3 regions of the Micromonospora sp. NBC_01412 genome follow, and region 1 is predicted to be linked to each of the others. Evidence: predicted binding sites of a transcription regulator. Region 1 holds the regulator's gene; each other region holds the start of a gene.

Region 1 (9,394 bases):
TGGAGAGCTGCGAGAAGTGCACGTCCTCCACGTTTCCCAGGATCTCCCGGACGATCCGCAGGCCGCTGGTCGTCCCGCCGGGAAGGTCCACCTGGGTGACATCGCCGGTGACCACGATCTTGGAACCGAAGCCGAGCCGGGTGAGGAACATCTTCATCTGCTCGGGCGTGGTGTTCTGAGCCTCGTCGAGGATGATGAACGCGTTGTTCAACGTACGCCCGCGCATGTACGCCAGCGGCGCGACCTCGATCGTCCCGGCCGCCATCAGCTTCGGGATGGTCTCCGGGTCGAGCATGTCGTGCAGCGCGTCGTAGAGCGGGCGCAGGTAGGGGTCGATCTTCTCGTTCAGCGTGCCGGGCAGGAAGCCGAGCCGCTCCCCCGCCTCGACCGCCGGCCGGGTCAGGATGATCCGGTCGACCTGCTTGGCCTGGAGCGCCTGGACGGCCTTCGCCATCGCCAGGTACGTCTTGCCGGTGCCCGCCGGGCCGATGCCGAAGACGATGGTGTGCCCGTCGATGGCGTCGACGTACTGTTTCTGCCCGAGGGTCTTGGGGCGGATGGTGCGCCCGCGCCGGGAGAGGATGTTGTGCGTCAGGACCTCGGCGGGCCGTTCGGCACTGCCCTGCTCGAGCATGCCGACGGTACGCCGGACGGCGTCAGTGGTCAGGGTCTCGCCTTTCTCGATCAGTTCGAGCAGCTCGCTGAAGAGGCGCTCAGCGAGGGCGTTGTCCGCGGGAGCACCGGTGATGGTGATCTCGTTGCCGCGGACGTGCACGTCGCTGCTGACCGAGCGTTCGACGAGTCGCAGGATCTCGTCGCCCGCGCCCAGCAGGTTGACCATGATCTTGGAGTCGGGGACGGTGATCCTGGTCTGCACCCGGGGCGGGCCGGGAGGCGGGGTGCCGGTCATAGGTCGGGCCGAGGGGCCCTGCGCCACCTGCTCTCACTCTCGGCGCCAGGCCTGGTGGGCGCGGCGGTCGGACGTTGCCCCCATCCTATCGTTTCCCGCACGGTGGCACCTCTGCCATTACCCGGGCCGCCGACCCGCCCCGCCTGCCGCCGAGCCGCCCCACCCGGGGCGGGGGTCAGCGATGCTCGGGGCGGGGTCAGCGACGCTCCGGGGCGGGGGTCAGCGCCGGAAGTCGTACCCGTCGAAGGTCTCCTGGGCCCGGGTGAACCGGTAGGTGGCCCAGTGCAGCCGGACCACCGTCCCGTCCGCGTCCCGGGTCAGCCGGAGCAGCTCGCCGACCTCCCGCCCGGACACGGTGCGGAACACGTCCGGCCGGTCCGGCACCGGGGCGAAGACCGCCGGGGGCTTCCCCGCCGGGTCGTCCGCGCCCCGGGCCCGCAGGGCCCCGTCGTGCCAGCCGAAGACGTACTCGAAGCCCTCGCCCCACCAGCGGCCCAGCATCCCGCGCAGGTGCGCCGGGGCGGGCTCTCCCGGCCGCCACGGCTCGACGTCGGCCGGGTCGTGCTCGGCGGACGCCGCCAGCAGCCGGTGCGGCAGGTCCATCACCTGCACTCCGGTCCCGGACGAGCCGAGCACCGCCGCCCCCATCGCCCCGGCGGTGCCGTCGCCGCCACGCCGGCCGTAGACGGCGGCCAGGAAGCCGGGCATCGCCCCGTCGTGCCCGACGTGCACCACCCGCTCGCCCTGCGGCACGAGGATGAGTCCCAGCCCGAAGCCCGCGCCCCAGGACGTCTCGTCGGTGACGGTCAGCGGCCAGCGCATCTCGTCCAGGGTGGCCGGGGCGAGCACCGCGCCGGCCGGGTCCAGCGCCGCCGGGTCGGCCAGGAACGCCGCCCACCGGGCCATGTCCGAGGCGGTGCTCCAGAGCTGGGCGGCCGGGCCGACCGCGCCGAAGTCCGTCGGCGGCTCCGGGTGCGCCTCGTCGGAGTACGCGTCGATCAGGAACCCGGTGGCCGCCGCCGGGCCGGGCCGGTCGGCGGTGGCGGTCAGCCCGAGCGGGGCGAGCACCCGCTCGCCGAGCACCTCCGCCCAGGAGCCGCCGCGCAGCCGCGCGACGAGCTGGCCGAGCAGCGCCATGCCGAGGTTGGAGTAGTGGTAGCGGCGGGCCGGCGGCAGCACCCGCTCGGCCCGGGCCAGGTCGGCGAGCAGCGCGTCCACGTCGGGGGCGGCCAGGGTGTCCCAGACGTCGCCGTGCGGCTCCCGTTGCAGGCCTGAGGTGTGCGACAGCAGCCGGCGCACGGTCAGCTCGCCGTGCGCCGGGACGTCGAGGTGCCGGCCCACCGGGTCGTCCAGGTCGAGCAGGCCCGCGTCGCGGCACTGGAGAACCAGCACGGCGGTGAAGGTCTTGGTGACCGAACCGATCCGGAACAGCGTCTCCGGGCCGAGGACGCCGTCGTTGCCGGTGCCGCCGACCGCGCACGTCCACGGCGGCCGGTCGGCCCGGTGCAGGGCGGCCGACACGGCCGGCACCCGCCCGTCGGCCTGGACCCGCCGCACCATCCGCTCCAGGCGGCCGTCGATCTCGCTCACCACCGCCCGCCTACCGGCAGATCATCGGGCCGAGCGGCGCGCCGCCGAGCACATGCGCGTGGACGTGGAAGACCTCCTGGCCCCCGTACGCCCCGGTGTTGAACATCAGCCGGTAGCCGTCGCCGAGCAGCCCCTCGTCCTCGGCCACGACGGCCGCCGCGGCCAGCAGCTCCCCGGCCAGCGCCGGGTCGCCCTGGCCCAGGGTGGCCACGTCGGCGTAGTGCTCCTTGGGGATGACCAGCACGTGCACCGGGGCCTTCGGGGAGATGTCCCGGAACGCCAGGGTGGTGTCGGTCTCCCGGACTATGGTGGCCGGGATCTCCCCGGCGACGATTCGGCAGAACAAGCAGTCGGATCCCATCGGGGCATGGTAAGGCGTGCCGGCCTGCTCGGGCATGATGGCGGCGTGACTACACGGGCAGTACTGGTGACGGGGTCCTCGCGTGGCATCGGGCGCGCGGTGGCGGCGAGGTTCGCGGCGGGCGGGGACCGGGTGGCGATCCACCACCGGGACTCGGCGGAGCTGGCCGAGGGGCTGCGCGCCGAACTGCCGGGCGACGGCCACGTCGTGGTCCGCGCGGACCTGACCGACCCCGACGCGGTACGGGCGATGGTCGACGACGCGGCAGCCCGCCTCGGCGGCCTGGACGTGCTGGTCAACAACGCCGGCGTGTACGGCGAGCGGGACGCCCCGCACCCGGTCTTCGGCGCGTCCTACGCCGACTGGCAGCGGCGCTGGCGGCAGGCGCTGGAGACCAACCTGACCGGGGCGGCCAACGTGACCTGGTGCGCCGCCCAGCACATGCGCGAGCGGGGCGGGCGGATCGTCAACGTCTCCTCCCGGGGTGCGTTCCGGGGCGAGCCGGACCAGCCGGCGTACGGGGCGAGCAAGGCGGGGCTGAACGCGCTCGGCCAGTCCCTCGCGGTGGCACTCGCCCCGTACGGCATCGCGGTGGCCACGGTGGCCCCCGGCTTCGTGGAGACGGACATGACCACGGAGCACCTGGCCGGCGAGCGGGGCGCGGCGATCCGTGCCCAGAGCCCGTTCAACCGGGTCGCCCGCCCCGACGAGATCGCCGCCGCCATCCACTGGCTGGCCAGCCCCGAGGCGGAGTGGACCTCCGGCACCATCATCGACCTGAACGGCGCCAGCTACCTCCGTTCCTAACCCCCACCCCACCGGGCCACCAGTTGGCGCAAATTCACGGAATGAGTGGCTGTTCCACGCGGGATGACCACTCATTCCGGGTAAGTGCGAGCTGAGGCCCGGGGGGACGGGTTACCAGCGGGGGAGGCGGGTGGAGAGGACTGAGAGGGCGGCTACGCCGGCCGTGGAGGTGCGCAGGACCGACGGGCCCAGGCGGACCGGGCGGGCGCCGGCGGCGGCGAAGGTGGCCAGCTCGGGCTCGGCGATGCCGCCCTCCGGGCCGACGACCAGCACGATCTCGCCCGCGTCGGGAAGTTCCACGGTGGTCAGCCGGTCGTCGGCCTCCTCGTGCAGGACGAACGCGGCGGCGGACCCGGCGATCCGCCGGGCCACGGTGGCGGTGGACTCGTCGGGGGCCCCGGCCAGCACCGGCAGCCACGCCCGGCGGGCCTGCTTCGCCGCCTCCCGGGCGGTGGCCACCCACTTCTCCCGCGCCCGTACGCCCCGGTCGCCGCGCCACTGCACCACCGAGCGGGACGCACCCCAGGGGACGATCTCGTCCACCCCGACCTCGGTCATCGCCTGCACGGCAAGCTCGCCCCGGTCGCCCTTGGCGATGCCCTGCACCACCACGAGCCGGGGCGCGGACGCGTCGACGTACCCCCGGGAGGTGATGTCGAGCTCCAGGCTGCCCCGGCCGACGGCGGTGACCACAGCGGACGCGGTGCCGCCCCGGCCGTCGGCGAGCAGCAGTTCCTCGCCCACCCGCAGCCGCTGCACGGTGGCGGCGTGATGTCCCTCGGGGCCGTCCAGGGTCAGCTGGGCAGCGGTGGGCAGCGACTCGACCAGGAACAGCGGCGCGGACACGACGATCAGGTTAGCCGCCCCGGCGGGGACCGGGGCGGCGAGGCCGGGCGGACCGGGGTCAGGGGTGCCCGTTGAACGCGTCGCGCATCCGGGAGAAGAAGCCGCCCTGCTTGGAAAGCTCGGCGACCTCCTCGCCCCGGGTCTTGGCGAAGTCGCGCAGCATCTTCTCCTGGTCGGCGTCGAGCTTGGTCGGGGTCCGCACGTCGAGGTGGACGTAGAGGTCGCCGCGGCCGGTGCCCCGCAGGTGCGGCACGCCCCGGGCGCGCAGCCGCAGGGTGCTGCCCGGCTGGGTGCCGGCCTTGACGTCGACCGTCTCCTCGCTGTCCAGCGTCTTGATGGTCAGCCGGGTGCCGAGCGCGGCGGCGGTCATCGGGACGGTCACCCGGCAGTGCAGGTCGTCGCCCTTGCGGGAGTAGACGTCGTGCGGGCGCTCGTGGATCTCCACGTACAGGTCGCCGGCGGTGCCGCCGCCCGGGCCGACCTCGCCCTGCTGGGCCAGCCGGATCCGCATGCCGTCCTCGACCCCGGCCGGGATCTTCACGGTCAGCGAGCGGCGGGTACGCACCCGCCCGTCGCCGGCGCAGGTCGGGCAGGGGTGCGGGATCGTGGTGCCATACCCCTGGCAGACCGTGCACGGCCGGGCGGAGACCACCTGGCCGAGGAACGTGCGCTGCACCGACTGCACCTCGCCCCGGCCGCCGCACGCCTCGCAGGTGGCCAGGTGGGTGCCGGCGGCGGTGCCCGCGCCGGAGCAGGTGGTGCAGAGCACGGCGGTGTCGACGGTGATCGGCGCCTCGACGCCGAACGCCGTCTCGTGCAGGTCCAGCTCCAGCCGCAGGATCGCGTCGGCCCCCGGCCGGGTGCGCGGGCGCGGCCCGCGCGCGCCGCCGGCCGCGCCGCCGAAGAAGGCGTCCATGATGTCCTGGAAGCCGACGAACGGGCCGGCCCCGCCGGGCCCGCCCGGGCCGGCGCCCCCGCCGCCCGGGGCGAGCGGGTCGCCGCCCAGGTCGACGATCTGCCGCTTCCGGTCGTCCGAGAGGACCTCGTACGCGGCGTTGATCTCCTTGAACTTCTCCTGTGCCTCCGGGTCCGGATTCACGTCCGGGTGGAACTGCCGCGCCAGCTTGCGGTAGGCGCGCTTGATCTCGTCGTCGGAGGCTTCCCGGCCTACGCCGAGGATGCCGTAGTAGTCCCTGGCCACTGCGTTCCGTGTCCTCATGTTCGTCTCGCGTTGCGCCGGTCGGCGGCCGGAGCCGGCCGTCGGCCCTGACTGGTCAGTTCTGGGCCAGCAGCTCGCCCACGTAGCGTGCCACGGCTCGCACCGTGGCGATGGTGCCGGGGTAGTCCATCCTGGTGGGGCCGAGCACGCCCAGGCCGCCGAGCGCCGTCGCCCCCGGCCCGTACCCGGTGCTCACCACCGAGGCGGCGCGCAGGTTGTCGATCTCGTTCTCGTCGCCGATCAGCACCCGGGTGGTGGTCGACTCGGCCTCGCCGATGAGCTTGAGCATCACCACCTCCTCCTCCAGCGCCTCCAGGATCGGCCGCAGCGAACCCTGGAAGTCCAGCAGGCCGCCCCGGGTGAGGTTGGCGGTGCCGGCCAGCGCGATGCGCTCCTCGTGCCGCTCGACCAGCGTCTCCAGCAGCACCGTGGCCAGCGTGGTCATGGCCGGGCGCAGGTGCGCCGCAGACTCCTCGACCAGGGCCTGCACCAGCGGCGGGGTCTCCGACAGCCGGCTGCCGACCAGCTTCTCGTTGACCAGCCGGCGCAGGTCGGTGACGGTGTCGGCGGGGATCGGCGCGGGCAGCTCGACCAGCCGCTGCTCGACCCGCCCCGTGTCGGCGATCATCACCAGCATCAGCCGGGTGGTGGAGATCGGCACCAGCTCCAGGTGCCGCACCGAGGACCGGGCCAGCGACGGGTACTGCACCACGGCGACCTGCCGGGTGAGCTGGGCGAGCAGCCGGACCGTACGGTGCACCACGTCGTCCAGGTCGACGGCGCCGACCAGGAAGCGCTCGATGGCCCGGCGCTCGGCCGGGCTGAGCGGCTTGACCCGGGAGAGCCGGTCGACGAAGAGCCGGTAGCCCCGGTCGGTGGGCACCCGCCCGGCGCTGGTGTGCGGCTGCCGGATGTACCCCTCCTCCTCCAGCACGGCCATGTCGTTGCGGACGGTCGCCGGGGAGACGCCGAGCTGGTGGCGCTCGACCAGGGCCTTGCTGCCGACCGGCTCCTGAGTGGCGACGTAGTCCTCGACGATGGCGCGGAGCACGGCGAGCTTGCGGTCGTCGAGACCCACTCCCCTTACCTCCTGTCGCACGTCGGTGCCCGTCGTCGCGGCGACGCCCCGGGCCTGCGCGCCGGCCGGCGAAGCCTGGCACTCGACTGTAATGAGTGCCAGTCTACGTCGGCTGCCCCTCCGTCGGTAAGATCACAGACGGACCGTCGGCCGGCCGGGCGACGGGGCGGGGTGCCGGCCCCGCTGGCCGATCATCCCCTCGGACCCGACCAGTGTCGCTCTGGTGCCCCCTTGCCGGCAGCCCCTACCGTGACGTGCATGACTGAACCACCTCGCCCTCCCGGAGCGGGCGACCCGGGCGGCTACCCGCCCGAGGGCAACCCGCCGTCAGCACCGTACGGCTCGTCGTACGAGCCCCCCACCGCACCACTGTCCGGCGCACCCGGGGCGGGCGGCTATCCCCCACCCGGTGGCTATCCGCCGCCCTCCGGTGACCAGCCCTCAGCGGGCGGCTACCCGCCCCCCGGAGGCTATCCGCCCCCCGGTGGCTACCCGCCCGGTGGCGGATATCCGACCGGCGGTGCGCCCTCCGGCGGCTACGCCAACAACGAGGACAAGACCTGGATCCTGGTCGCCCACTTCGGTGGCGCGGCGGGGATGTTCCTCGGCGGCGGCGTGCTCGGCTGGCTCGCGCCGCTGATCGCCCTCCTCGCCCGGGGCAACCAGTCGCCGACGGTCCGCGCCCACGCGGTGGCGGCGCTGAACTTCCAGCTCCTCTGGTCGGTCATCGCCCTGATCGGCTGGATCCTCACCTGCATCCTGGTGGGCGCGCTGGTCGGGTTCGCCGCCATGGTCATCGGCATCATCTTCGGCATCATCGCCGGCATCAAGGCGAACGAGGGCACCCCCTACCGCTACCCGATGACCGTCAGCCTGATCAAGTGACCCCGGCCGGCCGCTCCCCCGGCCGGTCGGATCACCCCGTCAGGGCAGCAGGTCGCGGACGACCGCGTCGGCCAGCAGCCGGCCGCGCAGGGTGAGCACGGCCCGGCCGGCCGCGTACCCGGCCGGGTCGAGCAGCCCGCCGGCCACGGCCCGCTCCGCGCCGGCCCGGCCGGGCGCGTCCAGCACGTCCAGCGGCAGGCCGGAGGCGAGCCGGAGCCGCAGCATCACGTCCTCCATGTGCGCCTCGCCGGGCGTGAGCACCTCCCGGGCCAGGCCGGGGGACTCCCCCGCCGCGAGCCGCTTCGCGTACGCGCTCGGGTGCTTGACGTTCCACCAGCGCACCCCGCCGACGTGGCTGTGCGCCCCCGGGCCCAGGCCCCACCAGTCCGCGCCGGTCCAGTAGAGCAGGTTGTGCCGGCACCGGCCGGCCGGCGTACGGGCCCAGTTGGACACCTCGTACCAGGAGAAGCCAGCCGCGCCGAGGGCCGCCTCCGCTGCCAGGTAGCGGTCCGCCGCCACGTCGTCGGAGGGGTACGGCAGCTCGCCGCGCCGCATCCGCGCGGCCAGCCGGGTGCCGTCCTCCACGATCAGGGCGTACGCGCTGACGTGGTCCACCCCGGCGGCGACCACCTGGTCGAGGGAGGCCGCGAAGTCCTCGGCGCGCTCCCCCGGCGTGCCGTAGATCAGGTCCAGGTTGACGTGGTCGAACCCGGCGTCGCGGGCCTCGGCCGCGGCGGCGGTGGCCCGGCCGGCGCTGTGCCGGCGGTCGAGCACGGCCAGCACTCCCGGCGCGGCGGACTGCATGCCCAGCGAGATCCGGGTGTACCCGGCCGCCCGCAGGGTCTTCAGCGACTCCGGCGTCACCGACTCCGGGTTGGCCTCGGTGGTCACCTCGGCGTCGGCGGCCAGCCCCCAGGTGCGGTCGATGCCGCCGAGGATCCGGGCCAGGTCGTCGGCGGGCAGCAGGGTTGGTGTGCCGCCGCCGACGAACACGGTGTCGACCCTCGGCGGCGGGGTGTCGCCGAGCACCCGGCCGGCGAGGGCCAGCTCGGCCAGCACCGTGTCGGCGTACGACTCGCGGCCGGCCCCGCCGCCCAACTCGTCAGCCGTGTACGTGTTGAAGTCGCAGTAGCCGCACCGACTGGCGCAGAACGGCACGTGCACGTACACGCCGAAGCCGCGCGCGCCGACGGCGCGGGTGGCGGTGGCGGGCAGCGAGCCGTCGACGGGGACGGCTTCGCCTTCTGGAAGGACGCCGGGCATGGCCACTAGTGTGCCCGCATGACCTCCTCCGACGCGCTCGTGCGGGTCACCACGGCCCGCGGGGTGACCACCCTCACCCTGAACAGCCCGCACAACCGCAACGCGCTCTCCACGCCGCTGATGACCGAGCTGCTGGCCGGGCTGTCCGCCGTGGTGGCGGACGACGCGGTCCGGGTGGTCGTGCTCGACCACACCGGCCCGGTGTTCTGCTCCGGCGCCGACCTGAAGGAGACCGCCGCCGCGTACGCCAGTGGGACGGTCCCGGCGGGGATGCTCGGCGACGTGCTCGCGGCGGTGTGGGAGTGCCCGAAGCCGGTGGTGGCCCGGGTGGCCGGGCCGGCGCGGGCCGGCGGGTTGGGCCTGATCGCGGCGGCCGACCTGGCGGTCTGCGCGCAGGAGGCGACGTTCGCCTTCACCGAGGTGCGGATCGGGGTG
Region 2 (9,394 bases), 600 kb from region 1:
GGCGTTCTGCGCGATCCAGCGCAGCGGCTCGACCAGCGACTTGCGCACGATCGACACGCCGACCTTCTCCTCGCCGGTCAGGCCGAGGTCGTCGTCGAGCACCGAACGGATCTGCGCCAGGGCGGCGCCACCACCGGGCACCGTGCCCTCCTCGACGGCGGCCTTGGTCGCGGCGATGGCGTCCTCGATGCGGTGCTTGCGCTCCTTCATCTCGACCTCGGTCGCCGCGCCCACCTTGATGACCGCGATGCCGCCGGAGAGCTTCGCCAGCCGCTCCGCCAGCTTCTCCCGGTCCCACTCGGAGTCCGAGGCCTCGATCTCCTTGCGGATCTGGGCGACCCGGTCGGCGACCTCGCTGGACTGCCCGCCACCGTCGACGACGGTGGTGTTCTCCTTGTCGACCACGACGCGCCGGGCGGTGCCGAGCACCTCCAGGCCGACCTGGTCCAGCTTGTAGCCCAGCTCCGGGGCGACCAGCTCGGCGCCGGTGAGGATCGCCATGTCCTGGAGCATCGCCTTGCGGCGGTCGCCGAAGCCGGGGGCCTTCACCGCGCAGACCTTGAGGGTCTTGCGGATCGAGTTGACCACCAGGGTGGACAGGGCCTGGCCCTCGACGTCCTCGGCGATGATCAGCAGCGGCTTGCTGTTCTGGAGGACCTTCTCCAGCAGCGGCAGCAGCTCCTCGATCGCCGAGATCTTCTGCGTGGTGATCAGGATGTACGGGTCCTCCAGGACCGCCTCCTGCTCCTCCAGGTCAGTGACGAAGTTCGGCGAGATGAAGCCCTTGTCGAACTGGAGACCCTCGGTCACGTCTAGCTCGGTGGCGAGGGTGGAACCCTCCTCGACGGTGATGACGCCGTCGCGGCCGACCCGCTCCATCGCCTCGGCGATCAGCTCACCGATCGTGGCGTCCTGCGCGGAGATCGTCGCCACGTGCGCGATCGACTCCTTGCTGGCGACCTCGACGGCCCGTTCGAGCAGGGCCTCGGAGATCTTGTTGGCGGCCGCGTCGATGCCACGCTTGATGCCGGCCGGGTTGGTGCCGGCGGTCACGTTGCGCAGGCCCTCGCGGACCATCGCCTGGGCCAGCACGGTCGCGGTGGTGGTCCCGTCGCCGGCGACGTCGTTGGTCTTGGTCGCCACCTCCTTGACCAGCTGCGCGCCGAGGTTCTCGTACGGGTTGGTGAGCTCGATCTCCTTGGCGATGGTCACGCCATCGTTGGTGATCGTGGGCGCACCGAACTTCTTGTCCAGGACGACGTTGCGCCCGCGCGGGCCGAGAGTGACCTTGACCGCGTCCGCGAGGGCGTTGACACCGTGCTCCAGCAGGTGCCGGGCGTCATCCGAGAAGCTAAGGATCTTCGCCATTAATGTCCCTTCGAAGCGTCACTGCCCCGGCCCGGCGAACCGGACCGGGGCAGTGACACTGATCGGTTTGTCTACTTCTCGATGACCGCGAGGACGTCGCGGGCGGAGAGCACCAGGTACTCCTCGCCGGCGTACTTGACCTCGGTGCCGCCGTACTTCGAGTAGAGGACGGTGTCGCCGACGGCGACGTCAACCGGGATCCGGTTGCCCTTGTCGTCGATCCGGCCCGGGCCGACAGCGAGGACAGTGCCCTCCTGCGGCTTCTCCTTGGCGGTGTCGGGGATCACGATGCCCGACGCCGTGGTGGTCTCAGCCTCGTTCGCCTGGACCAGGATCCGGTCCTCGAGCGGCTTGATCGCAACCTTGGTCGCGGTAGTCACGGGCATACCCTCCTGGGGTATTGGTTTCGTTGCTGGCCGACGGGGCCGACCAGCGTCAATCTGCCACATGCCACCGGGCGGGGCCGTCGTCGCGGGTGCCGGTCCGCCTGGCGTTCAGCGCCCGGGCACGGGCCCGGAAGCTGGCACCCTCGATGGGAGAGTGCTAATCGCAGGTTAGGCCGTGGCTAGCACTCCGTCAAGGAGAGTGCCAGCACGTCGCCCGTCGTGTCGCCACAGTTCCGCCACTCGTAGCCGCGACACGTCGACACCACCTCGCCACACCGTGACCAACCCCCTACCGTCCGGAGCCTCTGCCGGACGCCGAGCAAAAGGGGAGAAGAGTGTCCCGGATACCGACGTTGACGTTCCTGCGCGAACAGCTGCGCCGGGCCCGCAAGGCGCGCGGGCTCAGCCAGGAGGAGCTGGGCAAGCTGATCAACTACTCGTCGTCGCAGGTGAGCGCCGTCGCTGGCCCGGCAGGCGGTGCTGACCGGCGGCCGGCAGCCCCAGTTCGTCGCGGTGCTGGAGGAGCAGGTGCTGCGCCGGCAGGTCGGCGACCGGGCCGCCACGCGCGAGTAACTGGAGCACCTGCTGACCGTCGGCGCCGGCGTCGAGGTCGCCGACAACCTGCCCGGCGTGGTCGCCGTCCGGGACAGCAAGGACCCGGCCGGGCCGGCGCTCGCCTTCGCCCCGGCGAACTGGCGGGCCTTCGTCGCCGCCGCTCCCGCCCGCTGACACCACCGTCCGGCCGCCGGACGGGCCCTTGACGGCCCGCAGCCGAACAGCCCGGCCGGAGCCGGGACAATGGGCGGGTGGATCTCGACCAGTTCGCCGCCCTGCGTACCCCCGAGGGGTCGGCCGCGCTTGACGCGGCGACCGAGAGGGCCGGCGGCGACCCGCTGGCCGCGGCGGGCGCGCTCCGCTCGGCCGGCATCCCGGCCGGGCTCGCGGCGGCGGCGCTGACCCAGGCGGAGCTGCGCCGCCGGGCGGTCGGCAAGTTCGGGCCGGAGGTCACCGGCATGTTCCTCACCCGCCCCGGCCTGGAGCAGGCCACCCGCCGGGTGGTCGCCGACCGGCGGGCCGACCGGCTGCGCGCGGCCGGGGTGCGCACCCTCGCCGACCTGGGCTGCGGCCTCGGGGCCGACGCGCTCGCCGCCGCCCGCGCCGGCATCCGGGTGTACGGGGTGGAGGCCGACCCGGTGACCGCCGCGATGGCCGCCGCGAACGCCGAGGCCGCCGGGCTGGCCGACGCGTTCACCGTGGAGTGCGGCGACGCCACGGCGTTCGACGTGGGCCGGGTCGACGCGGTCTTCTGCGACCCGGCGCGGCGCAGGGCCGGCACCGGGCGCCGGATCTTCGACCCGAACGCGTACTCGCCGCCGTGGGACTTCGTCACCGGCCTGGCCGAGCGGGTGCCGCACACCGTGGTCAAGGTGGCCCCCGGCCTCGACCACGCGCTGATCCCGGCCGGCGCCGAGGCGGAGTGGGTGAGCGTGGCCGGCGACCTGGTCGAGGCCGCCCTGTGGTGCGGCCGGCTCGCCGAGGTCCCCCGCCGCGCCACCCTGCTGCGGGAGCCGTCCCCCACCGCCGCCACCCTGCTGCGGGAGCCGTCGCCCACCGCTCCCGCCGCCGCCGCTCCGGTCGTCCACCACCAGCTCACCGGCTCCGGCACGGTCGAGGCCACGGTCGGCCCGGTCCGCCGGTACGTCCACGACCCCGACCCGGCGGTGGTCCGCGCCCACCTGGTCGCGGAGCTGGCCGACGCCATCGACGCCACGCTGGCCGACCCGAGCATCGCCTACCTGTACGCCGACGCGCCGGGCGCGACGCCGTTCGCCCGCTGCCTGGAGGTCACCGACGTGCTGCCGTTCTCGCTGAAGCGGCTGCGCGCCCTGCTGCGCGAGCGCCGGGTGGGCCGGGTCGAGATCCTCAAGCGCGGCTCGGCGCTGGAGCCGGAGAAGCTGCGGCGGGACCTGCGGCTGGCCGGCTCGGAGGCGGCGAGCCTGGTGCTGACCCGGGTCGCCGGCGCACCCACCGTGCTGCTGTGCCGACCGGTTGGCTGACCCGCCGCCGCACCCGGCGGCGGGCGGGCGGGGTGCGAGCCGGGCATGCCGCCGCGCCAATCGGCCGATTCCGGATGCGGCGGCGCTCAGACGATTTCGGCGACCCGCCGGTCAGCCGTTTCCGTGGCTCGCCGTTCGGCAGTTTTCGGTGGCCCGCCGGGCGACGCCGGGTTAGCTTGTCGGGCATGGCGGGACAGGGCACTCCGGCGACGGCGCTGCTGAACAGGCGGAAGATCCGGCACAGCACCCATCCGTACGACGTCTCGCCGGACGCGCCGAACTACGGGGCGCTCGTCGCGGCGGCCCTGGGCGTGCCCCCGGAGCGGGTGTTCAAGTCGCTGGTCGCCGAGGTCGACGGCGCGCTCGCGGTGGCGGTGGTGCCGGTGACCGGCGAGCTGGACCTCAAGGCGCTTGCCGCCGCGCTCGGCGGCAAGCGGGCGACGATGGCGGACCGCGCGGTCGCCGAGCGGGCCACCGGCTACGTGCGCGGCGGGATCAGCCCGATCGGCCAGCGTAAGCGCCTGCCCACCGTGTTGGACGCCTCCGCCCTCACCCACGAGACCGTCTACGTCTCGGCCGGCCGGCGCGGCCTCCAGCTTGAGCTGGCCCCGGCCGATCTGGTCGCCCTCACCGACGCGACGACCGCCGCTCTCGCCGCCGGGTGAGCGACGCCCACGACGGCGAGGCCGGGCGGACACCACGGCAGCCGCCGGGACGGCACCGGTCGCGTCGGCCGCCCGCGCCCGGCGGGGGAACCGCCGGCCCGTGCCACCGGCAGCGGGGCGGACGGCCCGACGCGGAAACGGGAACCGCCGGGTGGCCGGTGTCGGCCCACCCGGCGGCCGCCTGGTCAGCCGCGGGTGCTGACCCGCTGGATGTTGACCACGCCCTCCTCGTCGAAGACCTCGAGGATCTGGGTGGAGAAGCTGCGCTGACCGCGTCGGGTCAACGTGACGCCCTCCTGGACGCGAACCCGGTCGGCCCTGTTGTGCGAGGCGAAGACGTCGACGGGCTCACCGTTGCGGATGTCCGCGCAGATGTGGATGGTCTGCGTGCCGTCGGCCTCGTCGCTGACGACGACGAGGCCGCGGTCGATGGGTAGTTTCACTGCAGGACCCCTTTCCTCTCAGAGGTAGCGCCTTACGGGGTTTCCGATGGGTGCGACGGCCCGGCCGCGACGGGCGAGGCCGGGGCCCGTCAGCCGTACTGGCAGGAGGCGGCCGACCCCACGGTGGTGCCGCCGGACTTCTTCTCGCAGCACTGGCACCAGAGGAAGCCGCCGGAGGTGGTGCACGACCAGGTGTAGTTCGTGGCCGCGCTGCAGTTGCTGAAAGTGACGTTCGGCGGGACGAAGACCAGGTTGCAGCACTGGTAGTTGGCCGCCATCGCCGGGGTTGACCGGGCGAAGACGGCGCCCGAGGTGACCAGGCCCACCGCGCCCAGCTTGGCGAGGAACCCCCGCCGGGACCCGCCGCCGCGGGACCGGGGTGCCTCGCGTTCGTCGTCGCTCATACAGCCTCCTTAGCTGCCTGTACCGCGGCACGGACTGCCGCGACATCGCTGAACAACAATGCGGAAACCAGCCGCCCCTCTTTTATGACCAGAGCGGAAGGGCTGATTTTGACGCCGAATTGAGTGGCGACCCAGTCGCCGCCTTCGTCTATGTGGTGGGGCAGGCCGTCGATTCCGTGGCGGTCGATGAACTCCATTGCTTCGTCTCGGTGGGCCGTCGTCACGATGACGCCGAGGTTGTCGGGGTCGGGCTGGCCGGCGAGCTGCGCGGCCACGTCCTCGCAGCTCACGCATCGCGTGCTGAGGACCAGCACCACGCGTGGGCCGCCGCTGCCGAAGCCGGCCAACTGGCCGGGCCAGCCGCTCGGGCGCTCGCCGAACCGGGCCTGTTCGAGCGGCCGGACCCCGGTGCCGCCGGCCGGGGAGGCCGGCGAGCCTTCCAGGCCGCCGGTCCGCGCGTACAGCTCGCCGGCCAGGGCGAAGAGAAGAACGATCGCTCCCGCGAGCAGCACGGTCACGAACATGGTCAGGTAGCTCATTCCGGCCCTTCCTTCATCCCGTCGTGGCGGCGGTCCGTCGCGTCGCCGGATCGACGACTGGGGTGGCTGGGTGCAGCGGCGACTCGGCCTTGGCCGCTCCGCCGAACATGACCCGGGTCCATCCGCCGGCGTAGCAGAAGACGCCGCAGGTGGTGGTGATGCCGAACCTGCCCGGCGCCCGGGAGGCCCCGACGTGTCGCGAGACCCCGCCCATCGAGTAGACGCTGTCCAGGTCCCGCCACAGCGAGATGCTCAGCACCACCCGGTGCCGCCAGTCCACCAGCACCTTGATGCCGAGGTAGCCGGTGGCCTGCCGACGGACGTGCCGCTTGAGCCGCAGGTGCATCAGCAGGATGAGCAGGACCTTGGGCAGGGTGTGGCAGGTGAACCGCGTGACCACCACCTGCCCCTTGGCCGGGTCCGGCTCCAGCAGCGGCGTCATGCCTGGACCACGGCCACGACCAGGGACAGCGCCACGGCCAGGATCGTCACGCCCGAGGCCCGTCTCGCCCTTACCACCCATTTCCGGCTCCTCCTTTCCGGTAGGTCGGCGTGCTTGGACATGCTCCAGAGCGAGACCAGCAGGCTCGCGACGAGCACGACGCAGAGGAGGAGGAGCGGCGCCGAGGCCGGATCGACCAGCAGGACGGCCGCCAGCGCGAGCCAGATCAGGGACACGGTCTTCTGCGTGGTGAAGAGCAGCCCCAGGTCGATGCCCCAGACCACGCCGAGCGTCCCGCCGGGGAGCGTGCGGACCAGCCGCTGGGGCACCTGCCGCCAGATGTGCGGCGTACGGTCACGGAGATCGGCGACGCCGAGCCAGACGGCGACAGCAGCCAACAGCGCCAGCCGCAGCGGTTCGGGCAGCACCTGCTGGAGCAGCATGCCCACGAGAAACACCGGAATCGCGAGGAGCACGCCGGCGATCACCCCGCCGACCGCGAGGCCGACCAGGAACCGGACGCCCTCGAACGGGTTCCGACGCAACATGGGACCGGCGACCCCGGCCATGGACACGCCTCAAGGGCTGAGAGCCTGCAGCATGGCTCCTGTTATGCCGAGAACGACCCAGAGGATCATGGCGACGCTCCTTCTCGACGTGCGGACGGTCGGTTGCGCGGCGGGGCGCCTGTCGCTCAGACCCGCTGCCGGGTGGGGGACACGGTGGCCCGCAACAGGGTGAAATCGGTGAACGCCAGTGCGGAGATGAGCATCCCGTCGCGGAAGACGAGCGCCGCCGGGCTGATGGCGATGCCGAACTCCCCCCGCACCCAGTCACCGCCCTCGTCGACGTGGTGGGGAAGCCGGGCCAGTCCGTTGGCCGCCACGAACTCCGCGCCGACGACGGCGTCGCCGGTGGAGACGACCACCGCGACGTCAGCCACGTCGGACCCGCCGACGAGTTGGTCGGCGACCTTTCGGCAACTGGAGCAGGCTGTGCTCAACACGAGGACGATCCGCAGCGGCCCCTCGCCGGCCCCGGACAGGCCGGCCGGCCAGGTGGACGGAGTGGTGCCGATCCGGGCCTCCTCCAGCAGGCGTACCCCGCTGGTCCCGGCGGCGGCCCCGCCGCCCGACCGGGTCGAGAGCTGGCCGAGCATCGCGAAGAGCACCACCACGGCCCCGGCCAGGACCAGGAGGGCGAAACCGAACACGTAACCCATCGATGCACTCCTCAGTCGTGGGCGGCCGGGGTGGGCCGGGCGCGGATCAGGTCGCGGACCATGTCCCGCCAGGTCCAGACGACGATGGCCACCGCGAGGCCGGCGGTGCCGACCGGCAGCAGGTCGGGGCGCGGGATGCCGCCCGGCCCGTACCGCAGGACGATGATCGCGGCGGCGACGAGCGCGAGCCCGCTGAGCACGGAGCCGGCCCCCAGCGGGCGGCTCTCCGGCCGACCGAAGCAGCCGCACGGCGCGCGCAGGCCCCGGGCCCGGCCGAGCAGACCCGCCCCGGCGAAGGCCAGGCCGAGAACGCCGGCGAGCCCGGCGCCGGTCGGGCGCAGGGCCGGGACGAGCAGGGCGACCGCGACGAACGTCTCCGCCAGGGCCAGCAGGCGGACGACCCGTCGCGCCACCGGGTCGGCCAGCCGCAGCAGCCCCGCGACCGCCTCGCGGGCGTGCTCGGGGGCGACGAGCTTGCCGAGCCCGGCGCAGAGGTGGACGGCGGCGGTGGCGCAGGCGACGACGCCCACGGCAAGGGTGGCCGTCGTCATGACGGCGGGAACGTGTTCAGGGCGCAGTTCATCGACATGTGGTGACCCCCGTTCGCTGACCGGCGTCCCGTGCCGGCACCGGCAGCAGCGTCCATCATGGACAGTCACCGCAAGTGGCAACAGTCTTACGCACCGAATTGCACGTGGTCAATATTCCATCGATGGGTACTTATGAATTTTCGTGCACCTTCCACGGCGGCGACCCACCCCGGCCGCCCCAATGACGGAGCGTGCCGAGCGCGTTCCCGAATCGTTACCGTCCGTGATGAACTCTTGACCTCCGCGGCCTTGTGCGAAAGATCCGCGAAACAATAGGTTGCCGGGGACAACAAAGGCCGCCGTCAGCAACCACCACCAGGCCCTGTCGCGCGCACGTCACCACCAGGCACCCTCGAGTTCCGTCCCCCTCGAAAGGACCCGTGCACATGCGCAGAGGGATCCTCACCATCGCCGCGGTCGGCATGCTGACCGCCGGAAACCTCACCGCCTGCGGCGGCGAATCCGACGACACCGCCAGCCGGCCGAAGCCGAAAATCGGCGTGATCCTGCCGGACAGCGCCTCGTCGAACCGCTGGGAGGCCGCGGACCGCAAGTACCTGGCGGCCGCCTTCGAGGACGCCGGGGTGGAGTACGACATCCAGAACGCCCATAACGACAAGGCACGCTTCGTCACCATCGCCGAGCAGATGATCACCAACGGGGTCACCGCCCTGATGATCACCAATCTCGACTCGGGCACCGGCAAGGCCGTCCTGGACAAGGCCACCCAGCGGGGTGTCGCCACGATCGACTATGACCGGCCCACCCTGGGCGGCTCCGCGCAGTACTACGTCAGCTTCGACAACGTCTCCGTGGGCAGGCTCCAGGGCGAGGGCCTGGTCAGGTGCCTGGCCGAGAAGGGCGGGCGGAAGCCGGTGGTGGTCGAGCTGAACGGCGCGCCTACCGACAACAACGCGGCCCAGCTCAAGGAGGGCTACGACTCCGTCCTCAAGCCGAGATACGACGCGCAGGAATACGTCAAGGGCCCGGACCAGTCGGTGCCCGAGTGGAACAACACCACCGGCGGCACCATCTTCGAGCAGATGCTGACCCAGACCGGTGGCAAGATCGACGGCGTGATCGCCGCCAACGACGGACTGGCCAACGCGGTCATCGCCGTGCTGACGAAGAACAAGCTCAACGGCAGGGTCCCGGTCACCGGCCAGGACGCCGACGCGCAGGCCCTGCAGCACATCCTGGCCGGGGACCAGTGCATGACCGTGTACAAGCCGATCAAGGCGGAGGCCGAGGCCGCGGCCACGCTGGCCATCGCGCTGG
Region 3 (9,394 bases), 920 kb from region 1:
ATGGAACGGGCGCTCGACGTCCGGGGCCGCCGCTGCTACCACCATGGGGCGGTGCACGTGGCCTCCGGCCGGCTGGTCGCCTGGACGCTGCTCGACGTCGGCCCCAGCGCGTCGTGGCACGCGTTCCAGCAGATCACCATCGTCGACCCGGCACACCGGGGGCACCGGCTCGGGCTGCTGGCGAAGGCGGAGAACCTGCGGTACGCCCTCGCCCACGAGCCGGAGCTGCGCTTCGTGGACACCTTCAACGCGGCTGCCAACGGGCACATGATCGCCATCAACGAGCGGCTCGGCTTCCGTCCCGTCGACGCCTGGACCGACTGGCAGCTCACCCTCTGACCGGCCCGCCGGTGCGACGCCCGGCTGTTCAGCGCCGCGCCGGCCCGGGCGGCGGCGTCCTCGACGAGCCGACCACCGGCCTGCACCTCGCCGACGTCCCGGCACGCCGACGGCGGTCGCCGGCCCCTACTGTCCGGTTCGCGGCTGGGGCATGATGGCTGGCATGACGGAGACCCCGCATCCCCTGCACGACAGGCACGCCGACACCCTCAACCGTGCGCTGACCGCGATCGCGGAGCGTGGGTACTGGTCCGCCTACCCGGAATCACCCAGCCCCCGGTTGTACGGCGAGACCGCCGCCGCCGACGGCAAGGCGGCCTTCGAGGCGTACCTGAACGGCGACTTCCCGCTCGACCAGCCGGGCGCCGGCGACCGGGTGGCCACCGAGGCGAGCCCGTTCGGGCTGGAGCTGAACGTCCGTTACCCGCATGCCGGCGCCGACGAGCTGGTCGCCGCAGCCTCCGCCGCGCTGCCGGCCTGGCGCGACGCCGGCCCGCAGGCCCGGGCGGGGGTCTGCCTGGAGATCCTCGACCGGTTGCACAAGCACGTCTTCGAGCTGGCCAACGCGGTGCAGTTCACCAGCGGACAGGCGTTCGTGATGGCCTTCCAGGCCGGCGGGACGCACGCGCTGGACCGGGCGCTGGAGGCGATCGCCTACGCGTACGCGGAGATGACCCGGCACCCGGGGACGGCCGGCTGGGAGAAGCCCGCCGGCAAGGGCGACCCGCTGCGGATGACCAAGACGTTCCACGTGGTGCCGCGCGGGGTGGCCCTGGTCATCGGCTGCAACACCTTCCCGACCTGGAACTCGTACCCGGGGCTGTTCGCCTCGCTGGTCACCGGCAACCCGGTGGTGGTCAAGCCGCACCCGCGCGCGGTGTTGCCGCTGGCCATCACCGTGCGCTACGCCCGGGAGGTGCTCGCCGAGGCCGGCTTCGACCCCGACCTGGTGCTGCTCGCCCCCGAGGCCCCCGGCGAGAAGCTCGCCTCGACGCTCGCCCTGCACCCGGCCGTGAAGATCGTCGACTTCACCGGCTCCACCGAGTACGGCGACTGGCTGGAGGCCAACGCCCGGCAGGCGACGGTCTACACCGAGAAGGCCGGCCTGAACACGGTGGTGATCGACTCCACCGACGACTTCGCCGGGATGTGCCGCAACCTGGGCTTCACGCTGACCCTCTACAGCGGCCAGATGTGCACCACCTCGCAGAACCTGCTGATCCCGTCCGACGGGATCGACACCGACCAGGGGCACAAGAGCTTCGACGAGGTGGCCGCCGGGATCGCCGCGGCGGTCGGCAAGATCACCGCCGACCCGGCCCGGGGCGTCGAGCTGACCGGGGCGATTGTCAACGACGGGGTGCTTGAGCGCCTCGACGAGGTCACCAAAGTCGGCGAGGCCGTGCTGGAGTCGCGGGTCGTCGAGCACCCGTCCTACCCCGGCGCGGTGGTCCGCACCCCGACGATCGTGAAGCTGGCGGCCGGCGACACCGGGACGTACTCGCGGGAGTGGTTCGGGCCGATCTCGTTCGTCATCGCGACCGACTCCACCGCGCACGGCCTGGAGATCCTGCGCTCCACGGTGGGGGAGAAGGGGGCGCTGACCGCGGCCGTCTACTCCACCGACGAGGCGGTGCTGGACACCGCCGAGGCGGCTGCGGTCGACACCGGGGTGCACCTGTCGTGCAACCTGACCGGCGGCGTCTTCGTGAACCAGTCGGCGGCGTTCTCCGACTTCCATGGCAGCGGCGCCAACCCGGCCGCCAACGCGGCCCTGACCGACGGCGCGTACGTGTCGAACCGGTTCCGCATCGTGCAGAGCCGCCGCCCCGCCTGACGGGGCGGGAAGGGGCCCTCTCGGCGCGCGGGGCGCCGGGCTGGGCCCCTGGGCGCCCACACCCCTCGGGTCGGGGTGTTCAGGCCGGGCGGCGCATCTGGAGCTCGCGCAGGGCGGGAACGCTCGGGTGGGGGACCCGGACGCCCGTGTCGACGAAGCCCAGCTTCTGATACGCCCGGTAGGCGCGGTCGTTGCCGACCACCACCTCCAGCATCAGCTCCGGCCGGCCGCACTCGCGGGACCAGCCGGCCACCGCGTCGACCAGTTCCGCGAGCAGGCCGGTGCCCCGCCGCTGCGGCGTGACGTAGACGGCGTACACCACGGTCAGGCCCGGCTCGTCCGGGGCGACCGTGCCGCCGGCGTGCCCCAGGAACCGTCCGGCGGGACCGCCGGGGCGGTCGGTGCCAGGGTCGGCGACGAACTGTGCGGTGTGCCGGCCGACGGCGACCGAGGCGATCCGGGCCGCGTAGTCGGCGTGCGGGCGGGCGGCGGCGTCCGCCAGGGTCTCCAGGAAGGCCAGCGGGGCGTCGGCGAGCATCTCCAGCCGCAGCGCGCGCATCCGGGCCGCGTCCCTCGGGGTCACCCGGCGGACGACGGCCGCCTGCGTGGCCGGAGCGACCGTCCCGTCCGGTGCGAGGCGCCCGGCGACCGACGGGCTGGAACCTGCTGTCATCCCGCATGCCTACCCCAGTGACGCCCGCCTATGTATCTCCGGGTGGAGGTCGGTCCGATATTGCCTGATTTGCGGTCGTGCGCCTCAGTGACGGCTCGTGTACCGTGCGATTTTGGTCACTGAATTCGGGGTCGTCGTCGACCCCGGAGCCGGTGGTCCGGGGCCGCCGGTTCGTGCCGGCGTCCAGCCGGGTTGGCAGGCCGCGCGACGTGAGGAAGTGCACCGTGGCACAGGGCACCGTGAAGTGGTTCAACGCCGAAAAGGGCTACGGCTTCATCGCCGTCGACGGGGGGCAGGACGTCTTCGTCCACTTCTCCGCGATCGAGATGGACGGCTACAAGGCGCTGGACGACGGACAGCGGGTGGAGTTCGAGATCGCCCAGGGGCAGAAGGGCCCACAGGCCGAGCGGGTCCGCGTAGTCGCCTGACCCTCCGACCAGGTCCGGGGCCCGCGGCTGGGCGGGCCCGGGCCGACCCGCCCGCGACCACGGCGACCGGGCACCCAGCCGGACGCGTCAGCCGGATGCGGTGGCCCCGGGCGGTACAGCGACGCGGGGCTGGGTCTCGACGCGGGGCGGGTTCTCCGGTGCGCAGGTGTGCTGCGCCGCGCAGACGGCTGCCCACCCCGCCCGGCGCCCAGTCGAGCCCCGCCGACGTCCCTGCCGATGCCCGCCCTGCTGCTGGCGGCCCGCCCCGTACCTCGATCCCCGGCCGTACCCCGCCAGCCCGCGCAAATTCAGAGAATCTGTGGCCTTTCGGCGCTCCATGACCACACGTTCTCTGAATTTGCGCCGATCGGGGGCGGGGGTCCGGCCCGTATCTCGGTTCCCGGCCGCACCTGGCCGCACCTGGCCCCGCCGCCCGGTGCGCCCCGCCGGGCCCGCAGCCCGACGGCTGCCTCGAGTTCCCCTGCCTGTCTGCCTGCCGGTCCGTGACGGTCGCGGAGCCGGTTCGGCGCGGCCGTCACGGACCCGAGCGGCAGGTGTGCGGTGGCCCGGTGACCGCCGTCCGGCAGGCGGGTGAACTTGGCCGATCCGGCGGGCGGACCGTGCTGGTCAGGGCGCGCGGGCCGGGCCCGGACGCGGCATCGTGCTTGCACTCGGCAAGGCAGAGTGCTAAACAGGTCATTGGCACTCGCATACCGTGAGTGCCAATGGTCGGGACGGTGGGGCCACGGGCTCCCGGCGGGCAACCGTCGGGTGGCACATGGCCGGTCGTCGCGGGCTATCCGGCCCGGCCGAGGAGACGTCGTCGTCGCCAGGTGGCGACGTCCCAAGGTGCGTACACCAGGCGGCCCATCCGGGACACACACTCGGGTGGCCCGTGAGTGTCCAGGAGGACAACGCCGTATGGCCAAGATGATCGCGTTCGACGAAGAGGCCCGCCGTGGCCTCGAGCGGGGCATGAACCAGCTCGCCGACGCCGTGAAGGTGACCCTCGGCCCCAAGGGCCGCAACGTGGTGCTCGAGAAGAAGTGGGGTGCCCCCACCATCACCAACGATGGTGTGAGCATCGCCAAGGAGATCGAGCTCGAGGACCCGTACGAGAAGATCGGCGCTGAGCTGGTCAAGGAGGTCGCGAAGAAGACCGACGACGTTGCCGGTGACGGCACGACGACGGCGACCGTCCTGGCCCAGGCCCTGGTCCGTGAGGGCCTGCGCAACGTGGCCGCCGGCGCCAACCCGATGGCCCTGAAGCGGGGCATCGAGGCCGCTGTGGCCAGCGTCTCGGAGGAGCTGTCCAAGCTCGCCAAGGACGTCGAGACCAAGGAGCAGATCGCCTCCACCGCCTCCATCTCCGCCGGTGACAGCACCGTCGGCGAGATCATCGCCGAGGCGATGGACAAGGTCGGCAAGGAAGGCGTCATCACCGTCGAGGAGAGCAACACCTTCGGCCTGGAGCTTGAGCTCACCGAGGGCATGCGCTTCGACAAGGGCTACATCTCCGCGTACTTCATGACCGACCCGGAGCGTATGGAGGCCGTCTTCGACGACCCGTACCTCCTGATCGTCAACAGCAAGATCTCCTCGGTGAAGGACCTGCTCCCGATCCTGGAGAAGGTCATGCAGTCGGGCAAGTCGCTGCTGATCATCGCCGAGGACATCGAGGGCGAGGCCCTGGCCACCCTCGTGGTCAACAAGGTCCGTGGCACCTTCAAGTCGGTCGCCGTCAAGGCGCCGGGCTTCGGTGACCGCCGCAAGGCCATGCTGGCCGACATCGCCATCCTCACCGGTGGCCAGGTCATCAGCGAGGAGGTCGGCCTCAAGCTGGACGCCGTCAACCTCGACATGCTGGGCCGCGCCCGCAAGGTCGTGGTGACCAAGGACGAGACCACCATCGTCGACGGTGCCGGCGACGCCGACCAGATCCAGGGCCGGGTCAACCAGATCCGGGCCGAGATCGACAAGAGCGACTCCGACTACGACCGCGAGAAGCTGCAGGAGCGCCTGGCCAAGCTGGCCGGCGGCGTCGCGGTGATCAAGGTCGGCGCGGCCACCGAGGTCGAGCTCAAGGAGCGCAAGCACCGCATCGAGGACGCCGTTCGCAACGCGAAGGCGGCCGTCGAGGAGGGCATCGTCCCGGGTGGTGGCGTCGCGCTGGTGCAGGCCGGCAAGACCGCGTTCGACAAGCTGGACCTCGTCGGCGACGAGGCGACCGGCGCGAACATCGTCAAGGTCGCGCTGGACGCCCCGCTGCGGCAGATCGCCGTCAACGCCGGCCTCGAGGGCGGCGTCGTGGTGGAGAAGGTCCGTAACCTGAGCCCGGGTCACGGCCTCAACGCCGCCAACGGCGAGTACGTGGACCTGCTGGCCGCGGGCATCATCGACCCGGCCAAGGTCACCCGGTCGGCGCTGCAGAACGCCGCCTCCATCGCGGCGCTCTTCCTCACCACCGAGGTCGTCGTCGCGGACAAGCCGGAGAAGACCCCGGCTGCCCCGGCTGGCCCGGGTGGCGGGGACATGGACTTCTGAGTCCAGCTCCACCGAACGCCGAAGGGGCGGGCCGCTGAAACGGCCCGCCCCTTCCGTCGTCTGCCGGCCCGCTTGTCACGTCGGCAGGGGCCGCTGGTTGCGTCGCTTCCGGGTCCGGTCGTACGGCGGGTGGATCCGGATCGGCTCGTCCACCAGGACCACGGGCTCCTCGGCCGGGGGCGCGTCGTCCTCCGTCATCTCCGCGAGCTGCTCGGCGTCGCCGTAGTCCAGCCGGTCGAACGGCAGCTGCCCCGGGATCTCCTCGACCGGCACCCAGGTGGCCGGCTGCGTGTCGTCGGTCTGCTCGTCGTCCGTGGTCATGACCGCCTCCTCTACCCAGACGGTAGGGGCCGTCGATGGCCGACGCGGCCGAACGGCGCTATACAGGCCCATGCCCGTTTCGTGCCCGGCCTGCCGGGCACGCAGCGCCCGGCTCGTCGCGCACCCAGCGCCCGGCCTGCCACACGTCGGCGCTCCGACCTGCTACGCCAGCCGGCGTCCCGTGGACCGGCCCGGGCGTCCCGCTCATCCGGCGGCCGGCAGCGCCTTTCGGTGCAGGAAGAAGACGCGCTCGATCCGGGCCCCCGCGCTGCCCGAGTAGAAGGACACCGGGCCCACCCAGCCGATCTGGGCGGATTCCACCCCCTCGGCCCGCTGGTCGCGCAGGCACCGACGCAGCAGCGCCCCACCGATCCCCGTGCTCTCCGCCTCCGGGGCGGTGCCCATGGGGCCGAACCAGCTCGGCCGGGACGAGCCCCAGGCGGCGAAGCCGAGAACCGTGCCGGCCCGTTCCGCCAGGTGCGCCCCGGCGCCGGGACGCCCCAGCGAACCGGCCAGCTCGCCGTCCCACGCGCCGCCGAAGGTGGACCGGGCGAACGCGGCCAGCGCCGGCAGGTCCGCCGGCTCCGCGCGCCGCACCGTGACGCCCCGCTCGGCCAGCCGCCGCTCCGCCGGCTCCGTCGTCCGCAGCGCGGGCGATTCGTCGTACGACAGGTCGGCCGTCATGTTCCACGCCGTGCGGTCCTGGGCGTAGCCGAGCGCCAGCGCGGCGCAGACCGCCGGGGTGTACCGCACGTCGATCCCCGGCCAGGCGTAGTACGGCGGGTTGCCGGCCAGCAGCACCTCGGTCGCGCCCCGTCCGGCGAGGAAGCGCTCGGCCCGGGTCAGCAGGGCCCGCCCGACGCCCCGGCGGCGCCGCTCGGGGGCCACCGCCACCAGGTCGACGTGCCCGACCGGGGGCTCCCCGCCGGAGAGCGAGGCGATCAGCACGCCGACCAGCTCCGTCCCGTGGTACGCGCCCAGCCCCAGCACCGTCCGGTCCGCCCCGGCGCGGGTGTGCAGGGTGTCCACCACGGCCGCCGCCTCGGCCGCGTCCTCCGGCAGGTCCAGCGAGCGCCGGCACAGGTCCACCACGGCGGGCAGCGCATCCGGGGTCAACTCGGCCAGGGTGGTCTCCACGTCCATGGTCGCCGACCCTAGATCACCGACCGCCCCACCGCACCTGCCGGCGTCCTGTCGCCCCGGGTGGCGGGGCGAGGGGCACTGCGAGGGGCGCCTCCCGTGTGTGGGCGTCGACGAGGGTCATCCGCCGCGGGCGGTGCGGACGGCCGCGTAGGCGTCGACGAGGCCGGCGCCGGTGATGTTCGCGTCGCCGCCGCAGGCGTCCGCCGGGTTGCGGGAGCGGTACGTCGCGCGGGCCGGGGTGGCGGTGTCCCGCAGGATCCGCCGGGTCCGGTCCAGGTCGCCCACCAGGGCCGGATTCGCCGACCACATCAGCGCCACCACCCCGGCCACCTGGGGCGTGGCCATCGAGGTGCCGTCCAGCGTGGCGTACGTGCTGCCTGGCATCGCGGAGAGCACCCCCACGCCCGGGGCGACCAGGTCGGGCTTGCTCGTGCCGGGCACCGGCCCCCGGCTGGAGAAGGAGGCGACCTTCCGGGCCCGGTCCACCGCCCCGACCGTGAGCACGTCCGGGTACGGCGCCGGGGGGTCCTCGATCGACCCGCAGCGCGGCCCCGTGTTGCCGGCCGCCGCGACGACGAAGATGCCGGCCGCGTCCAGGGCCGCCGTCGCCGGCCGCAGCGCCGCCGGGTCGCAGCCCTCGATCGGCGGGCAGCCCCACGAGTTCGTCAGCACCTGGGGGGCCCGCTCGGGCCGCCCGTCGGTGAACGGGTCGCCGCCGGTCGGGAACGGGGCCAGCATGAACTGGAGGCAGTCGAGGTAGCGGGCCGGGCTGCCGAGGTTGCGGTCCAGGTTCACGCAGCCGACCCAGCTGGCCCCCGGGGCCACCCCGATGCCGCCGCGCCCCACCGCGCTGCCCGTCGTGTGCGTGCCATGCCCGCCCTGGTCGGTCGGCGCCGTCGTGTGGTCCCACGGGTCGTACCAGGAGTCGTCGCCGCCCCGGAAGCCGGCGGCCAGCGCCGGGTGGCGGCCGTCCACGCCGGAGTCGGAGCTGCCCACCACCACGCCGGCGCCGGTCACCCCCAGCCCGGACCAGACCCGGTCCGCGCCGATCAGGGACACGTTCCAGGCCGGCCCGGCCGGCGCCGGCGCGTCGCCCCGGCTGGTCGGCGCGGCGGCCGGCAGCGGACGCAGCCGCTGGCTGACCAGCACTCGGGCCACCTCCGGCCGGCCGGACAGCCAGGCCCGCACGGCCGGGCCGCCGTCCACCTCGATCGCGTTGACCAGGTAGTACGGAGTCGGGCCGAGCCGCAGCCGGGCCAGGTCGCGGCGCAGGTCGGGCTGGGTGCGCTCGGCCGTGGCGACGAGCCGCCGGTAGACCTCCCCGGCCCGGGCGTCCCGGCCCGCCCGCCCCGGTGCGCCGGCCGGGATCCCGCTCAGGTCGGCCTGCTCGCGCAGCACCACCAGCAGCCGCTCGCCGTGCAGGCCGGGCCGGCCGGGCCCGAGGTACACCGCCGCCGCCCCGGCGAGCAGGACCACGGCCGTCGCCGCCGCCACCGGCCGGCTGGGCGTCCGGCCGCGCGGCCGGGCCAGCAGCAAGCCGTACGCGACGGACAGCACCGCGGCCACCGCGAGCCCGGCGGCGGCGGTGGCCGCCACCCAGTACGGCACGTCGCGAGTGGCCGCCAGGACGAGGGTGATCTCCTCCGGGTCGGCGAAGGCCAGCGGCCCGAACACGCCGAGCCCGACGAGCCAGCGCGCCGGGCCGGGCCCGGTGGGCCCGCCCGCGCGGACGGCGGGGGCCTGGAGGGCGGCCAGCACGAAGCCCAGCGGCGGCAGGGCCAGCAGGGCGGGCAGTTGCGCCCCGGACTGCCCGGCCCCGGCGGCGACGAGCAGCAGCGTCACCCCGGCGACCAGGCCGCCGACCAGCACCAGCCGGGCCGGCCGGGGCGGACGGCCGACCGCGAAGTGCGCCCAGAAGCGGGCGTCGAGCAGCGCCCCGGCGAGGACGCCGACCGCCGCGGCGGCGACCGCCGCGAGGACGGTCTCCAGCAGCCCCCCGAGCGCCCCGAACCACGCCCAGGGCAACACGGTCGCCACCCCGGCGGCCACCGCCAGCAGCGTCACCGTCCCGTCCCCGCCGGTGGCCGGCGGCGTCGGGCCGGGCCGTCC

What was found. The regulator HrcA, encoded in region 1, represses chaperone genes, less so after heat shock. The targets are predictions, from matches to a motif close to GGTTNGCACNCTCNNNNNGAGNGTGCNAACC.
Positions count from the first base shown of each region.
Region 2: a site for HrcA is predicted at 1,887-1,917, ahead of groES (co-chaperone GroES). Genes of this name have one in related genera too.
Region 3: a site for HrcA is predicted at 3,975-4,005, ahead of groL (chaperonin GroEL). Genes of this name have one in related genera too.

Region 1 is NZ_CP109528.1:1,575,918-1,585,311, forward strand. Features, by position in the region: gene OG617_RS06900 (PhoH family protein) at 1-910, opposite strand, end outside; gene OG617_RS06905 (serine hydrolase domain-containing protein) at 1,130-2,470, opposite strand; gene OG617_RS06910 (histidine triad nucleotide-binding protein) at 2,511-2,861, opposite strand; gene OG617_RS06915 (SDR family NAD(P)-dependent oxidoreductase) at 2,907-3,668, shown strand; gene OG617_RS06920 (16S rRNA (uracil(1498)-N(3))-methyltransferase) at 3,780-4,514, opposite strand; gene dnaJ (molecular chaperone DnaJ) at 4,573-5,715, opposite strand; gene hrcA (heat-inducible transcriptional repressor HrcA) at 5,789-6,811, opposite strand; gene OG617_RS06935 (DUF4870 domain-containing protein) at 7,070-7,696, shown strand; gene hemW (radical SAM family heme chaperone HemW) at 7,736-8,959, opposite strand; gene OG617_RS06945 (enoyl-CoA hydratase-related protein) at 8,978-9,394, shown strand, end outside.
Region 2 is NZ_CP109528.1:2,176,874-2,186,267, forward strand. Features, by position in the region: gene groL (chaperonin GroEL) at 1-1,368, opposite strand, end outside; gene groES (co-chaperone GroES) at 1,440-1,754, opposite strand; partial or broken gene OG617_RS09700 (helix-turn-helix domain-containing protein) at 2,090-2,200, shown strand; gene OG617_RS09705 (Scr1 family TA system antitoxin-like transcriptional regulator) at 2,217-2,327, shown strand; gene OG617_RS09710 (DUF397 domain-containing protein) at 2,328-2,483, shown strand; gene OG617_RS09715 (THUMP-like domain-containing protein) at 2,561-3,811, shown strand; gene ybaK (Cys-tRNA(Pro) deacylase) at 3,997-4,476, shown strand; gene OG617_RS09725 (hypothetical protein) at 4,662-4,919, opposite strand; gene OG617_RS09730 (hypothetical protein) at 5,009-5,323, opposite strand; gene OG617_RS09735 (hypothetical protein) at 5,320-5,862, opposite strand; gene OG617_RS09740 (hypothetical protein) at 5,876-6,304, opposite strand; gene OG617_RS09745 (hypothetical protein) at 6,301-6,852, opposite strand; gene OG617_RS09750 (hypothetical protein) at 6,999-7,526, opposite strand; gene OG617_RS09755 (MauE/DoxX family redox-associated membrane protein) at 7,538-8,077, opposite strand; gene OG617_RS09760 (sugar ABC transporter substrate-binding protein) at 8,503-9,394, shown strand, end outside.
Region 3 is NZ_CP109528.1:2,499,113-2,508,506, reverse strand. Features, by position in the region: gene OG617_RS11425 (GNAT family N-acetyltransferase) at 1-339, shown strand, start outside; gene paaN (phenylacetic acid degradation protein PaaN) at 503-2,176, shown strand; gene OG617_RS11415 (GNAT family N-acetyltransferase) at 2,256-2,735, opposite strand; gene OG617_RS11410 (cold-shock protein) at 3,074-3,277, shown strand; gene groL (chaperonin GroEL) at 4,199-5,821, shown strand; gene OG617_RS11400 (hypothetical protein) at 5,897-6,142, opposite strand; gene OG617_RS11395 (GNAT family N-acetyltransferase) at 6,347-7,285, opposite strand; gene OG617_RS11390 (S8 family serine peptidase) at 7,403-9,394, opposite strand, start outside.